2 regions of the Streptomyces sp. NPDC059443 genome follow, and region 1 is predicted to be linked to the other one. Evidence: riboswitches for the same ligand, from Rfam matches in the RefSeq annotation. Region 1 holds a riboswitch; the other holds the start of a gene.
What was found. Region 1 has a riboswitch for cobalamin ahead of ACFXDJ_RS05550 (ABC transporter substrate-binding protein). Riboswitches for the same ligand answer to the same signal wherever they lie in the genome.

Region 2: another riboswitch for cobalamin. It lies ahead of ACFXDJ_RS23790 (cobalamin biosynthesis protein); the one in region 1 lies ahead of ACFXDJ_RS05550 (ABC transporter substrate-binding protein).

The regions. Positions count from the first base shown of each region.
Region 1 covers NZ_JBHYVM010000004.1:217,685-225,240, forward strand. Annotated here, with positions in the region: gene ACFXDJ_RS05525 (polysaccharide lyase 8 family protein) at 1-1,183, shown strand, start outside; gene ACFXDJ_RS05530 (N,N-dimethylformamidase beta subunit family domain-containing protein) at 1,243-2,889, shown strand; gene ACFXDJ_RS05535 (VOC family protein) at 3,070-3,468, shown strand; gene ACFXDJ_RS05540 (ABC transporter ATP-binding protein) at 3,428-4,267, opposite strand; gene ACFXDJ_RS05545 (FecCD family ABC transporter permease) at 4,264-5,331, opposite strand; gene ACFXDJ_RS05550 (ABC transporter substrate-binding protein) at 5,328-6,320, opposite strand; cobalamin riboswitch at 6,357-6,490, opposite strand; tRNA gene ACFXDJ_RS05555 (tRNA-Trp) at 6,699-6,775, opposite strand; gene ACFXDJ_RS05560 (glycoside hydrolase family 18 protein) at 6,950-7,556, shown strand, end outside.
Region 2 covers NZ_JBHYVM010000026.1:4,874-12,429, reverse strand. Annotated here, with positions in the region: partial or broken gene ACFXDJ_RS23795 (cobyric acid synthase) at 1-1,590, opposite strand, end outside; gene ACFXDJ_RS23790 (cobalamin biosynthesis protein) at 1,587-2,549, opposite strand; cobalamin riboswitch at 2,585-2,748, opposite strand; gene ACFXDJ_RS23785 (hypothetical protein) at 2,896-3,117, opposite strand; gene ACFXDJ_RS23780 (anion permease) at 3,146-4,417, opposite strand; gene ACFXDJ_RS23775 (alpha/beta hydrolase family protein) at 4,726-5,865, shown strand; gene ACFXDJ_RS23770 (hypothetical protein) at 6,019-7,509, shown strand; gene ACFXDJ_RS23765 (VOC family protein) at 7,550-7,556, opposite strand, start outside.

The sequences.
Region 1 (7,556 bases):
GGCCGAGCCGGTGGGGCACCGGCTGTTCCCGTCGATGGACCGGGCCACGCACCGGCGGCCCGGCTGGGCGGCCTCGCTGTCCATGGCATCCAAGCGGATCACCCACTACGAGACGGGCAACGGCGAGAACCTGCGCGGCTGGCACACCGGCAGCGGCATGCTCTGCTGGTGGGGATCCACCTACGGCAACGGGCAGTACGCGGACGCGTTCTGGCCCACGGTGGATCCGTACCGGCTGCCGGGGATCACCGCCTCGCGCAAGGCGCTGGCCGACGGCGCGGGCGGCGACTGGGGGGCCTCCCGGCCGGACGTCACATGGGTGGGCGGCACCACCGACGGGGAGTTCGCTTCGGTGGGCCAGCACGTGAAGGGGCTGGGGAGCACGCTCACGGCGCGCAAGTCGTGGTTCTTCCTCGACGACACGGTGGTCTGTCTGGGCGCCGGGATCAGCGCCTCCGACGGCACCGCCGTCGACTCGGTCATCGACAACCGGAATCTGGGCGCGGCCGGCGCCCATGCCCTGACCGTCGGCGGTACGGTCCAGCCGGCCACCCTGGGGTGGACCGCGTCCTTCCCCGGCCCCGGCTGGGCCCACCTGGCGGGCTTCGGCGGGTATGTGATGTCGGGCTCCGGGACCTTCAGAGCACTGCGGGAGGCCCGGACGGGCAAGTGGAGCGACATCAACCGGAGCGCTTCCACCACGGCCCTGACCCGGCGCTATCTGACCCTCTGGTACGACCACGGGACGGATCCGACGGACGGCGGCTACGTCTACCAGCTGATGCCCGGAGCCTCCGCCGCCCAGACTTCGGCGCGGGCCGCCGCGGCGGGATGGCTGACGGTGCTCGCCAACGGCCCGGCCGCCCAGGGTGTGGTGGTCGGCTCGCTCGGCTTCACCGGGGTCAACTTCTGGCAGGCCGGGGCGGTGGGCCCGCTGCAGGCGAGCGCGCCCTGTTCGGTGACGGTGCGGGAGCGGGGCGACGGCACGGCCGTGGTGTGCGTCTCGGACCCGTCGCGGACGCTGACGGCCCTGGCCCTGGTGTGGAACCGGCCCGTCGCCGAGGTGCTGTCCCAGGCGGCGAGCGTGGTCTCGGCGAGCGGCGGGACCGCGCTGCGCCTCGGCTTCGGGAGCCTGACCTCGCTGGAGGGAGCCTCCCAGGAGGTGGTGGTGCGGCTGGGGTGAGCCCGGACCCGCGCGGGGTGGTAAAAGCTTGGGCCATGGGGTGACATAACGTGCCCTGTATGGATCAGGAGCACATACCCGGGGACGGCGAACGCCGCGAAGGCGGCGAAGGAACCGGCGGCGGCAGGCGGCGTTTCCTCGTCATGGCGACGGGAGCGGCGGCCACCGCCGCCGGGCTGGCCGCCGTGGCCGGCTGCGGGAACGGAGACGCCGCGAACACCGGAGGGACGGACGGAGCGGGCACCGGCAAGAGCCCGAAGCCGTCCGGTTCCCCGGCTAAAGAGGGGCCGCACGGCTTCGACGTGAAGGCCGAGAACGCCCGTCCTGGGAACGCCGACTGGCAGGTGACCAAGGCCGGCCCGGCGCGGGCCATCGAGGGCTTCGCCGACAAGGTGAGCGTCCTGCCCGGCGAGTCCTTCGGGCTGCACGTCTCCACCACCGCACCCCGGTTCACCGTCTCCGCCTACCGGATGGGCTGGTACGGCGGGGCCCGCGCCCGCCTGGTCTGGCGGTCCGAGGCCCTGCCCGGTGCGCGCCAGCCCGACCACACGGTGGATCCGGCGACCCGTACGGTCCGCACCCGGTGGACCCGTAGCACCACCGTCGAGACCAAGGACTGGCCCGAGGGATGCTACTTGCTGCGCCTAGACGCGCAGGGCGGCGAGGGCCAGCGCTTCGTCCCCGTCACCGTGCGGTCGGCCGCCACGACCGGACGCAGCGTCGTGGTCAACGCGGTGGCGACCTGGCAGGCGTACAACAGCTGGGGCGGCTACAGCAGCTACGACGGCCCCTCCGGCGGTTTCGCCTCGCGCTCGCTGGCGGTGTCCTTCGACCGGCCGTACGACTACGACGACGGCGCGGGCCTGTTCCTCGTCTACGAGGCTCCGCTGCTCGCACTCGCCGAGCGGCTCGGCATACCCCTGGCGTACACGACGACCACCGACGTGGCCCGGGAGAAGCGGCTGTTGGAGGGGGCTTCGGCCGTGCTCTCGCTCGGGCACGACGAGTACTGGTCGCCGGAGCAGCGCGCGCATTTCACGGCCGCCCGGGACGCCGGCACCAACATCGCGATCCTCGGGGCGAACTGCTGCTTCCGCCGGATCCGGCTGGAGGCGTCCGATCTCGGACCGGACCGCACGCTGGCCTGCTACAAGTCCTCCTACGAGCAGGATCCCGGCTTCAAGCGCGGCCACCCTGCCACCGTCGATTTCCGTTCCGCGCCCGGGGCCGACCCGGAGAGTGCGCTGCTCGGCGTGATCTACGACGGCTACCCGGTGGACGCCCCGTACGTCGTGACCAACCCGGGCCACTGGCTCTTCGAGGGCACGGGCGCGAAGGCGGGCGACAAGTTCGCGCACCTGGTCGGCGTGGAGTACGACAAGGTCAACACCGGTTTCTCCACCCCCCGCCCGATCGAGATCCTGGCCCACTCCCCCGTGGTCTGCGAGGGCCGGCCCAGCCACCAGGACACGGCGTACTACACCGTGCCGAGCGGCGCCGGGGTCTTCGCGACCGGCACCATGCGCTGGGTGGAGGCCCTGGACGCGAAGGGCGACGGGCGCGGCGGAGCCAACCACGGCCTGGACGCGCGCTCGGGTGCGCTGACCACGCGGGTGACGGAGAACCTGCTACGGGCCTTCGCCGCCGGCCCGGCCGGCAAGACCCACCCGGCGCAGGACAACGTGAAGGCGGTGTACGGGGGTTAGCTGCCCCGAGGCCCGGCAGTCCTGAGGCCCGGCGGCCCCGCCGCCGGGCAGCCGGGTAGCCCGAATGCGCTGGACTCCACCCGTAAGGGGTGTTTAGGATCATGTCGCGGCATCGCGTGTCGGTCACCGGCCGGGTGAGACATGGAGGTGCCGAGACGTGCCTTTCGGAGGCATTCACTCATGGCGATTCAGCTCAACCACACGATCATCCACTCCCGTGACAACCGGGAATCCGCAGAGTTCCTGGCGTACTTCCTCGGCCTGGAGGTCGGGACCCCGTGGGGCCCGTTCATCCCCGTAGACACCGCCAACGGCGTCACCCTGGACTTCGCGACCGTCCCGGCCGAGTCCATCACGGCGCAGCACTACGCGTTCCTCGTCTCCGAGGCCGAGTTCGACGAGGCCTTCGAGAAGATCAAGCGGGCGAAGATCACCTACTACGCCGACCCGCACGGCCGGCTGCCCGGCGAGATCAACCACAACGACGGCGGCCGGGGCGTGTACTTCCAGGACCCCTCGGGGCACGGGATGGAACTGATCACCCGCCCCTACGGTTACCAGGAACAGGCCCAGTCATAGCCTGACTCCGGTCCTCCGGCAGGTAGACGATGTCCGGCGCGCCCGTCGTCGGGTGGGTTCCGACGCGGGTCCGGACCCCGTAGACCTCGGCGAGCAGGGGCTCCGTCAGGACCTCCGCGGGGGTGCCCGAGGCCGCCACCCGGCCGGCCGCCAGGACGTACAGGCGGTCGCAGTACATCGCCGCCAGGTTGAGGTCGTGCAGCACCAGCAGGGCGGTGGCCGGCAGGGAGCGGACCAGGCCGAGGATCTCCAGCTGGTAGCGGATGTCCAGGTGGTTGGTCGGTTCGTCCAGGGCCAGCAGGCCGGGATCCTGGACCAGGGCGCGGGCCACCAGGGCACGCTGACGCTCGCCGCCCGAGAGCCCGTCGAAGCGGCGGTCCGCGAGGGCGGCCGCGCCCACGGTCTCCAGGGCCCCGGCGACCTTGCGCAGGTCGTCGGGGCCGTCCTGCTCCCAGAACCGCTTGTGCGGGCTGCGCCCCATGGCCACCACCTCGCGCACGGTCAGCCCGAAGGTGCCGGCCGCGTCCTGGGGCACGACCGCGACCCGCCGGGCGCGGTCCTTCACGCCCAGCGAGGCGGCGTCCGCGCCGTCCAGCACCACGCGCCCGCCGCTCGGGCGCAGGGTGCCGTAGACGCAGCGCAGCAGCGTCGTCTTTCCGCTGCCGTTGGGTCCGACCACGCCGACCGTCTCGCCGGGGCGGGCGATGAGGTCGATCCCGTGCAGCAGCGGCTGCCCGTCGGTCTCGTAACGCACGGCCTCGACCACGAGTTCCACCGGTCCCGATGTCGGACCCTTCATCCCACGACCCCTTCGGTACGGGTGGACCGGCGCAGCATCCACAGGAAGAACGGCCCGCCGACGAGCGCGGTGACCACGCCCACCGGGATCTCCTCCGGCGCGGCGACGGTACGGGCGGCCAGGTCGGCCAGGGTCAGGAACACCGCCCCGCCGAGCGCGGCCACCGGCAGCAGCGCCCGGTGTCCGGCGCCGACGACCATGCGGGCGGCGTGCGGAACCATCAGCCCGACGAAACCGATCGCCCCGCTGTAGGCCACCAGCACCCCGATGACGAGCGAGGTGAGGACGAAGACGGCGGCCCGGAACCGGCCCGTGTCCAGGCCGAGGGTGTGCGCTCCCTCCTCCCCCGCGAGCAGCAGGTCGAGCGGACGGGCCAGGGCGATCAGCAGGCCGGTGCCGACGAGCAGGGCGGCGGCGGGCAGCGCCAGTTCGCCCCAGCGGGCCCCGCCGAGGCCGCCCAGCGTCCAGAACAGCACGCTGCGCATCTGGTCGGGGTGCGCGGCGAGGACCAGGACCAGGCTGGTCAGGGCGGACAGGACGTACTGGACGGCGACTCCGGCCAGGATCAGCCTGCCGGTGGTCATGGCGCCGCCGCGCCGGGCCATCGCGTAGACGGCGACGAGTGCGCCCATCGACCCCGCGAAGGCGGCGAGGGGTACGGCGGCCCCGCCCGCGAACCCGAGGATCCCGGCGCCGAAGACGATCACCAGCACCGCCCCCGCCGAGGCTCCCGAGGAGGCCCCGAGGAGGAAGGGGTCGGCGAGCGGGTTGCGCACGAGGGCCTGGAGCACGGTGCCGGCGACGGCGAGCCCGGCGCCGACGACCGCCCCGAGCAGCACGCGCGGCATCCGGACGTCCCACACGATCGCCCGGAAGGCTCCGCCTCCGCCGCCCGGACCGGCCCCCGTTCCGGGTCCGCCGAGCAGGAGGTCGAGCACCTGGCCCGGGGGGATCCGTACGGGCCCCAGGGCCAGCCCCGCCACGGCCGATAGCGCCAGCGCGGCGGCGAGCACGGCCAGGACGACGGGCGTACGGGTGAACGCGCGGGCGAGCCGGCGCCTCACGCGGCGTCGGGGTGGAGCTGGGCGCCCAGCGATTCGACCGCGTCGGCCACGCGCACGCCGAGCACGGCGGAGGAGAGCGGCAGCACGACGAACCGCTGGTTCTTGATCGCGGGAACCTGTGCCAGCGCCGGGTCGTTCAACAGGCGCTGCTTCTTGGCTTCGACGGTGGTGCCGCCGTAGTCGTAGATGAGGACGACCTCGGGCTTACGCTCGATGACCTTCTCCCACGACACGTCACCGAAGGTGTCCTTGAGGTCGGCGAACACGTTCGTCCCGCCCGCCAGGGAGACGATCTCGTTGCCGATGCCGTTGCCTCCCGAGGTGAAGGCGGAGGAGTCGCCGGAGTCGTAGGCGAAGACCGTCGGCTTGGCCTTGTCCTTCACGCGCCCCGTGACGGCGTCGATGCGGCGCTGCTCGTCGGCGATGAGCTTCTCGCCGCGCTCGGGTACTCCGAAGGTCCGCGCCACTTCGGTGATCTCGGTCTTGAGCTGCCCCAGGCCCACCGGCCCCTCGGTGCAGTACTCCATGCTGAGCCGGGAGTTGATACCGGACTTGGCGAGCCCCTCACGGTCGCGGCCCTGCGCCTTGTCGAAGGCGCTGGAGTAACCCCCGTAGACGAAATCGGGGTTGGCGCCGAGCAGGACCTCCTTGGACGGGTACTCCTTGGCCAGCACCTTGATCTTGTCGTACGCGGGCCGGTAGGCGGACAGTACGGCATCGTCGAGGTAGGCCGTGCCGGCCATCCTCTCCTCCAGCCCGAGGGCGAGGAGCAGCTCGGTGGCGTGCTGGTTCATGCTGACCGCCCGCTGCGGAGGCGCCTGATAGGTGCTGCTGACACCGCAGTTGGTGACGGTGTACGGGTACCCGGGCGCGGCGCCCGGTCCCGCGGCCGCGTCCTGCGCTCCGGGTGAGCCCCCACAGGCGGCCAGCGATATCAGGAGCGGGACGGGGGCGAGCGCGCGCAGCAGGGCGCGGGGGTACGACGACATGGCGAAGCCTCTCCGGGGGATCCGCGTCCCCTGGTCGATGTGAAGAGGCGGTGCGTCAGTGTCTGACTCCCGGTTCCCGTGGGGGCTCCGGTCACAGTGGCGGGACCGCACCGGATTCGCACCGGTTTCCTGTCCTGCACCGCCTGGGTAACCCGGCCCAGTCTGCCAGACGGGTGATCGCCGGCGGTCCCGGCGCACCGCGCCGGCCATGCGGGAGGGGCCCCGGGAAATCTCGTTTCGGCCTTCCGGCCGAGACGGGCCCGGGGGCCAGACTTGTTGCCATGGCCATGGCCAGTGATCGCCGACCCCGGAACACGGCAAAACGGACTCCGGGGAGGTTCCCTGGAGTCCGTTTTCGCAGTACTGCCTGCTCACGCATGGCAGGGGTGACAGGAGTCGAACCTGCGACATTCGGTTTTGGAGACCGACGCTCTGACCAACTGAGCTACACCCCTTCGGCAGGACCAACCATGCCACGGGACGGACTGAAGATCCAATCAATTGGGGGACCCGCCGCGGATCCAGCCGGATCGTGCCGCCCCCTTGACCGGCTCTGGTCCAGACCAATAGTTTCCGCATGCACAGCGCACGCGCCCCGGCACCACTCCCCGCATCCGCAAAGGAAGCCCATGCGCCGCAGCACGCTCGGCAGGCTGGCCGTCGCCGTCTGCTCCCTCTCCCTGCTGACCGCCTTCGCTCCCGCCCACGACGGCTCCGGGCACGAGACCTCGTACAAGAAGGTCGGCTACTTCACCCAATGGGGCGTCTACGGGCGGGACTTCCAGGTCCAGGACCTTGAGAAGAACGGCAGCGCGGGCAAGCTCACGCACATCAACTACGCCTTCGGCAACATCAGCGCGGACGGCAAGTGCTTCACCGGAAACGTCCCCGGGGAGGCCGACGCCTGGGCCGACTACGTGCGTCCGCTGGACGCCGAGAACTCCGTCGACGGGGTCGCCGACGACTGGAGCCAGCCGCTCGCCGGCAACTTCAACCAGTTGCGCGAGCTGAAGGCCAAGCACCCCGGGCTCAAGGTCCTGCTCTCGCTGGGTGGTTGGAGCTGGTCCACGCACTTCTCGGACGCCGCACTGACCCCGGCCTCCCGCAAGGCGCTCGTCGCGTCCTGCATCGACCTGTACATCAAGGGCAACCTCCCGCAGGACGGCAGCCGCGGCGGCGCGGGCGCGGCCGCCGGAATCTTCGACGGGTTCGACATCGACTGGGAGTGGCCCGGTT
Region 2 (7,556 bases), on a different contig from region 1:
TAGGGGACGGGCCCCGCAGGGTCTCCGTCACGGCGCGCCCGGGGGGAGGAACGGAAGGCCCGCCGGGGCCCCGCCTTCGATCAGGCGCATCAGACCATCCGTGTCCGCGTGCTCCTCGATCAAATCGCCCAGCAGGTCCAGCTGTTCCTCACGCAGCGAGGCGAACGACGTGTCCGGAGCCGGAACGAAGCGCCGGCCCGCCGCCGAGGCGACCTCCCGGAGGAACGCCCGGCGGAAGCCGTCCGACTCCAGCGAGCCGTGCCAGTGGGTGCCCCACACCTCCCCGACCCGGCAGCCGTCCAGGAAGGGGGTCCCGCCCAGGACTTCGGCCACGCCGTGGTGGATCTCGTAGCCCTCGACCGACTCGCCCAGCGCCGAACCCACCGGCCGCGCCAGGGTCTTCTCCCGCTCGAAGCGCACGCGCACCGGCAGCAGCCCGAGCCCCGGCACGGAACCGGCCTTCGACTCGACCTCGTCCTCGATCCGTTCGCCCAGCACCTGGAACCCGCCGCAGATGCCCAGCACCGGCCGCCCCTCGGCGGCCCGCCGGGCCAGGGCGTCCGCGAGCCCCCGCTCTCGCAGCCACGCCAGCGCCTTGACCGTCCCCCGAGTACCCGGTACGACGACCAGGTCCGCGTCGGCCAGTTCCTCGGCCCGGTCCACGAACCGCACCACCACCCCCGGCTCCGCCGCGAGCGCGTCCACGTCCGTGAAGTTCGACATCAGCGGGACCGCGCACACCGCGACCCGCAGCACGTCCTCGCCGACGGGCGGGGCGACCACGGATTCCCGTACCGCACCCCGCAGGGAGACCCGCAGGCCGTCCTCCTCGTCGATGCCCAGACCGTGCTGGAAGGGCAGCACCCCGTACGTCGCCCGCCCCGTCAGGCCCCGCAGCATCTCCATGCCGGGCTCCAGCAGGGAGACGTCGCCGCGGAACTTGTTGACCAGGTAGCCCGCGATCAGCGACTGGTCCTCGGGCGACAGGAGCGCCGTGGTGCCGAAGAACGAGGCGAAGACCCCGCCCCGGTCGATGTCGCCGACCACGACCACCGGGAACCGCGCGGCCCGCGCGATGCCCATGTTCACGATGTCGGTGCGCCGCAGGTTGATCTCGGCCGGGCTGCCCGCCCCCTCGCAGATCACGGCGTCATACGTGCCCCGCAACTGCTCAAGGCAGTCCGTCACGATGCCGAGCAACTGCTCCTGACGTCCCCCGTGCAGCGCCTTCCCGGGGGACGACCCCCCGGACCCCCCGAAGAAACCGCGGGCGCTCATCTCGCCCACCGGCTTGCCCAGCAACACCACCTGGCTGCTGCGGTCGCTGCCCGGCTTGAGCAGCACCGGGTTCATCAGCGCGGTCGGCTCCACGCGCGCGGCCTGCGCCTGCATGGCCTGCGCCCGGCCGATCTCCGCGCCTTCGCGCGTCACGAAGGAGTTCAGGGACATGTTCTGCGCCTTGAACGGGGCCACTTTCACCCCGCTGCGCGCCAGCCACCGGCAGATGCCCGCCGTGACCACGCTCTTGCCCGCGTCCGATGTCGTACCGGCGACGAGGAGCCCCCCGCCGCGCTTCGCGCCGCCGCTCATGCGCGCCGCCCCTTCCTCTTCGTACGGGAGATCAGCGTCCGGGCGGCCACACAGGCCCCCAGCGCCACCCAAGTCACCTGCCGCGACAGCCGGACCGCCCGCTCGATGTCGGCGACCTCCACCGGCCGCCCCTCCTCGCCGTTGAGCACCGCCCGGTGCTCGACCCGCCCCCCGTAGGCCAGGGTCCCGCCCAGCCGGACGCCGAGCGCCCCGGCGAACGAGGATTCCACCGGCCCCGCGTTCGGGCTCGGGTGTTTGGCGGCGTCCGCGCGCCAGGCCCGTACGGCTCCCCGCCGGTCGGGGCCGGCCAGTACGGCGGCCAGGGCCGTCAGCCGGGCGCCCGGCCAGCCCGCGAGGTCGTCGAGCCGGGCCGAGGCCCAGCCGTAGCGCAGGTAGCGGGGGGACTTGTGGCCGACCATCGCGTCCAGGGTGTTCACGGCGCGGAAGGCCAGCAGTCCGGGGACGCCGCCGACGGCGCCCCACACCAGGGCTCCGACCACCGCGTCGGAGGTGTTCTCGGCGACCGACTCCACCACGGCGCGGGCCATCTGCTGTTCGTCCAGGGCCTGGGGGTCGCGCCCGCACAGGTGCGGCAGCCGCTCGCGGGCCGTCTCGGCGTCTCCGGCGGCGAGCGCCCCGCCGATGGCGCGGGCTTCGCGGCCCAGGGAAGTGCCGCCCACGACGGCCCAGGTGGCGGCGGCGGTCAGGGCTATGCGGGCAGCCGCGGGCCGGGAGCGCACGGCGCGGGCGCCCAGCGCGCCGATGGCGGCCGCGCCCCCGGCGCAGACCAGGGTGTGCAGGGCGCCGCGGGCGCGGTCGTCGCGCCACAGGGCGCGTTCGACCGTGGCGGCGGCTCGTCCGAAGGCGGCCACGGGGTGCCCTCGGCGCGGATCCCCGAGGATCCGGTCGCCGATCAGGCCGGCCGTGGCGCCGTACGCGAAGACGCGATCGGCACGCATGGTGGCAGGTATGTCCTCACTCAGGGTCCGCGCCCTGGTTCGACGTGTCCGGCGGCGAGAGTTCCTGGCTCCCGGTCGCACTCGGCTTGAGTGCTCCGGTGACAGTGGCGGGACCGCGCCGGATTCGCACCGGACTTCCTCTCCATGCCGCCGTATTGGCTCGGGCAGTCCACCACGCACCGCGAAGGCCCGTCAACTCGCCGTTGACCTGCTGTGGGGTGGTGGAGACGGGTGGGCCGGGACGGGTGCGGGACGGGTCCGGGGCGGCGGCGAGGCAGGGGGCGGGCACGCGAAAGCTCCCCCCGGGGTGAACCCGGAGGGAGCCTTCAACACGGGGCCCGGCGTCTCAGGCGACGATCAGGTAGATCCCGTAGCTCACGGCCGCCGCGCAGAGCGCGAAGCAGGCGTAGGCGCCGGTACGGGCCAGGGTGGCGGCGCCGCCCTGCTCGGTGGCGGCCTCGTGCTTGGAGAGGCCCATCAGACCCAGGGTGAACAGGGTCACGAGGACGACGGTGGCGGTGAGGCTGACCCCGAAGACGGAGCCGAGTGCTGCCCAGTCGATCTTCATGCTGCGGATTCCTCTGTCGTTCTCGGGGTCAGACCGCGGCGGCCGGAGCCGCGGGGGTCGCGGGGGCGGCCGGGATGGTGGCCTTCAGGGCCTCGTCCGTCACCGCGGCGGTGGTGCCGGCGGCGGTGCCCGCGACCGGCGGGACGGCGACGGCGGCCATGGCCGTGGTGACCACGCCCGGCTCCTCGGCGCCGGCCGGGGCGACCTCGTTGACGTTGGTGTGGTCGACGACCTGGCGGCGCGAGATGAACCAGATGGCGACGCAGGAGGCGACCAGGAAGAGCGCGACGGCGACGACGCCGATGTCACCGGTGCGCATGACCAGCTCGGCACCGGAAGCGACCAGGGCCGCGGCCGGCAGGGTCAGGCCCCACGCGATGAACATGCGGGTGGCGGTGGACCAGCGGACCACACCGCCCTTGCGTCCCAGACCCGAGCCCATCACGGCGCCGGAGCACGCGTGCGTGGTGGAGAGGGAGAAGCCGAGGTGCGAGGAGGCCAGGATGACGCTGGCGGCCGAGGTCTGGGCGGCGAAGCCCTGCTGCGGCTGCAGGTCGGTCAGGCCGCTGCCCATGGTGCGGATGATGCGCCAGCCGCCCAGGTAGGTGCCCATCGCGATGGCCATGCCGGCGGAGACGATGACCCAGACCGGCGGGTTGGAGCCGGGGGCGATGGCACCGCCGGCGACGAGCGCCAGGGTGATGATGCCCATCGTCTTCTGAGCGTCGTTGGTGCCGTGCGCCAGCGAGACGAGCCCGGCGGAGGCGATCTGGCCGGCGCGGAAGCCCTTGGCCGAGGTCTTCTCGCCCATGCCCTTGCCGACCTTGTACGTGACCTTCGCGGCCAGGTACGCGGCGACGCCGGCGACGATCGGAGCGGCGACCGCGGGGATCAGCACCTTGGTGACGACGACGCTGCCGTTGACCGCGCCCAGGCCGGCCGAAGCGACCGCGGCACCGATCAGGCCGCCCATCAGGGCGTGCGAGGAGCTGGAGGGCAGTCCGACCAGCCAGGTGACGAGGTTCCAGAGGATCGCGCCGACCAGGGCGGCGAAGATGACCTCCGGCTGGATGCCTTCCTCGTTGACCAGGCCCTTGGAGATCGTCTTGGCGACCTCCACGGACATGAAAGCGCCGACGAGGTTGAGCACGGCGGACATGGCCACCGCGGTCTTGGGCTTGAGGGCGCCGGTCGAGATGGTGGTGGCCATCGCGTTGGCCGTGTCGTGAAAACCGTTCGTGAAATCGAACACGAGAGCGGTGATGATCACGATCCCGAGGAGAAGCGTTATGTGCTCCATTTACCCAGGCTTCTGTTTGACGTCAGTGGTTCGTGGACCGTAGGCAACCTGAATGAACGGAAGGTGAACTGACGGGGGTCGTACGGTGTATCGACCCGAGACCCGATCGGGACCTTCGTCCCGGTAACGCCGCGGATCCATCGATTGACGCACGTCACGGGCGGGTCCGGGCCCGCTCCGGGGCGGGACTTCCGGTACGGGCCGGCGCGCAAACGGAATCCGGAAGAGACCCAGATCACCCTCCGGCGAGCCGCTCCCGCACCTCCCCTCCGGTGGCCCGCCGCCGCATCCGCCTCGACACTGGAGCGGTGCGTACCGCCACAGCGACGGCAGCGGCCGTCACCACGACTCTCCTGGGCGCCGGCGCGGCCGTAACCGCCGCCGCCCTCGCCGGGCGGTACGCCGCCGACGCCGCCCTGCGGACCGAGCCCGGCCGCCCGCTCCCGGGCAGCCCCCGGCTCAGCGTCCACTCCACGGCCGCCGGCCGGGTCGAGCTGACCCGGTCGCTGGCCTCCCTGTGCCCCGGCACCTACGGGCTGACCGCGCCCGGGGTGCACGCCGTGGTCGGGCCCGTCCTTCCCGACGCCCCGCACGGCCCCGACACCGTGGTGCGCAGGCTCGTCGCCGTCACCCACGGCAGCCTCGAACCCGGCACTCGCGTCACCATGACTCCCCAGGTCCACCTGGGCAATCCGAGCACCGCCCTCGGGCTGGACCACGCCGACGTGGACGTTCCGGGCGAGCTCGGCGCGCTGCCCGCGTGGTTCGTGCCCGCCGCCCGCGACACCTGGGTGATCACCGTGCACGGGCTCGGCGCGACCCGTGAGCACCCGATGGTGGTGATGCCCTTCCTCCACCGCCAGCGGATGCCCGTCCTGGACCTCGGCTACCGCGGCGACCTCGGAGCCCCCGAGTCCCCGGACGGCCTCGGCCACCTCGGCGAGTCCGAATGGCGCGATCTCGACGCCGCCATCCGCTACGCCCTGCGCTACGGAGCCCGCCGGGTCGTCCTGCACGGCTGGTCCACCGGCGCCACCATGGCCCTGCACGCGGCCGAGCGCTCGGCGCTGGCCGACCGGATCTCCGGGCTGGTGCTCGACTCTCCCGTCCTGGACTGGCACGCCACCCTGCGCGCCCTCGCCGCGGCGCGCCGCACCCCGGCCGCGCTGCTTCCGCTCGCGGCCAAGGCCGCCGAGGGCCGGGCGGGGCTGCGCGCCGACCGGCGGGCCCCGGGATCGGATCCGGCCGCGCTGCGGGTCCCCGTCCTGATCTTCCACGGCCCCGACGACACCCTCGCGCCCTGGGAGCCCTCCCGCCGGCTCGCCGCCGCCCGCCCGGATCTGGTGACGCTGCGGCCCGTCCGCGAAGCCGCGCACGGGGCGATGTGGAACGCCGACCCGGCCGGATACGAGGAGGCGCTGCGCCGCTTCCTGACCCCTCTTATGTGAGGCCCGATGTGACGGACCGTCCGACGTGTTTTCCCAAGAATGGGTGCCGGGAGGGACGAGGAGGGCGGGTTGTCCCGGTCTGTCCCGCCGGTGGCTTATGGCAATGGCCGGTTCCGTTTGGGCTTTCGGCCGGTGACGGGCGAGACTGCTCACGTGACGTCCCGAAAGCCTGATGAGCAGTTGGCTCGCGACTCCAGACTCCGACTCGTCTACCCGAGGTCCGCGGGCGCAGCCCGCAAAGAGGTGACCGACCGGCGAACCCGGACCGTCCCCAGGCCTCCGGCGGGTACCCCCGCCACGGCCGACCTGGCGAACAGAGCCCGCGCCTCGCTCGCCGACGCCGTACGGCTGGCCCGCTGGGCCGAGCTGAACCTCGGCGCCGGGGACGGCGGCAGGCCCGCTCCGGCGGGCGCGCTGCCCGCCGCCGACGTCGAACGCGCCGCCGCACAGCTGCGCCTGACGCACGGCCAGATCCGGGTCGGCTGGGACCGCTCCCGGCTGGCGGGTCTGGTCGAGGTGCACGGAGGCCATGCCCGGCCGGGCTGGCGCCTGCGCGCCTGGGACCGGGACGACACCGCCGTGCTGCGCGGCTGGGTCGCCCTCTTCGACGCCTGGTCGCTGGTCCACCCCGCCCCCGCCGACATCGCCCCCGCGGCCGTCGCCGAGGTCGTCGAGGCCATGCCCCAGCTGCTCTCCCTGCTCCAGCTCTCCGCCGGTCCCGTGACCGTCCCCGACCTGCTGGACCTGCTCGGGCAGCGCGTCGACGAACTGCGCGACGAGCGGTGCGAGGTCCCCTACGAGGCCACCGCGCACGCGGACGGTTCCGAGCAGGGCGACCCCGAGCAGGGCGCCTCCGATCCCGCGCAGGCAGATCCCGCGCAGGCAGATCCCGCGCAGGCGGGCCCCGCGCAGGCCGCGTCCCCCGTACCGCTCGCCCGGCTGCTGCGCTGGGCGCTCGGCGGCCTCGCGGCCGTCGACGCCGTCACCCTCGGTCCCGCCCAGGCCACCCTCACCCCGCTCGGGAGCTGGGCCGTCTGGGTCAAGCTGGAGCAGATCTGCGTCGCCGCGCAGAGCCCGGCCGGGAACATCGAGCAGTCCGCCGCCGCCATGCTCCGCGGCTGTGCGCGGCTCACTCCGGGCCCGGCCCGCGCCGAGTACCAGGCCTGGCTGGCCGCCCGGCCCGTCGGCCACGCCGTCTCCGAGCTGCTGCTCGCCGCCCGTGGCGAGGACGCCCTGCTGCGCGGGCTCGCCTTTGACGCGCTGCGCGTGGTCGGAGCCCCGGCCGAGTCCGAGGTGCGCGCCGCCTCCCGCGAGGCGGCCCTGCGGCCCTACGCCCTGCTCTGGCTCGCCGAGCACGACGGGGTCGACCCCGACGAGGCGCAGGACGTGCTCACCCCCGAGGAGCAGACCTGGCTCTGGGTGGACACGGCGGCGGCCATCGCCGACCACGGCGAAGCCGAGCTGCTCGCCCGCCACCTGGACTCGGCCGTGCGGACCACGGTCCCGCGGCTGCTGGACGAGGTCCGCGCGGTCGGTCATCCCCGGACGGTGCAGGTGCTGGTCGCGCTGGCCGCCGCCCACCCCGACCCGGCCCTGGCCAAGGCGGTCCGTCGGGCCGCCTTCCAGGTGCACACCGGCGGCTAGGCCGTCCCTTCCGGATCGTGCCGGGCGTGCGCGTCGCGGTTCAGGCC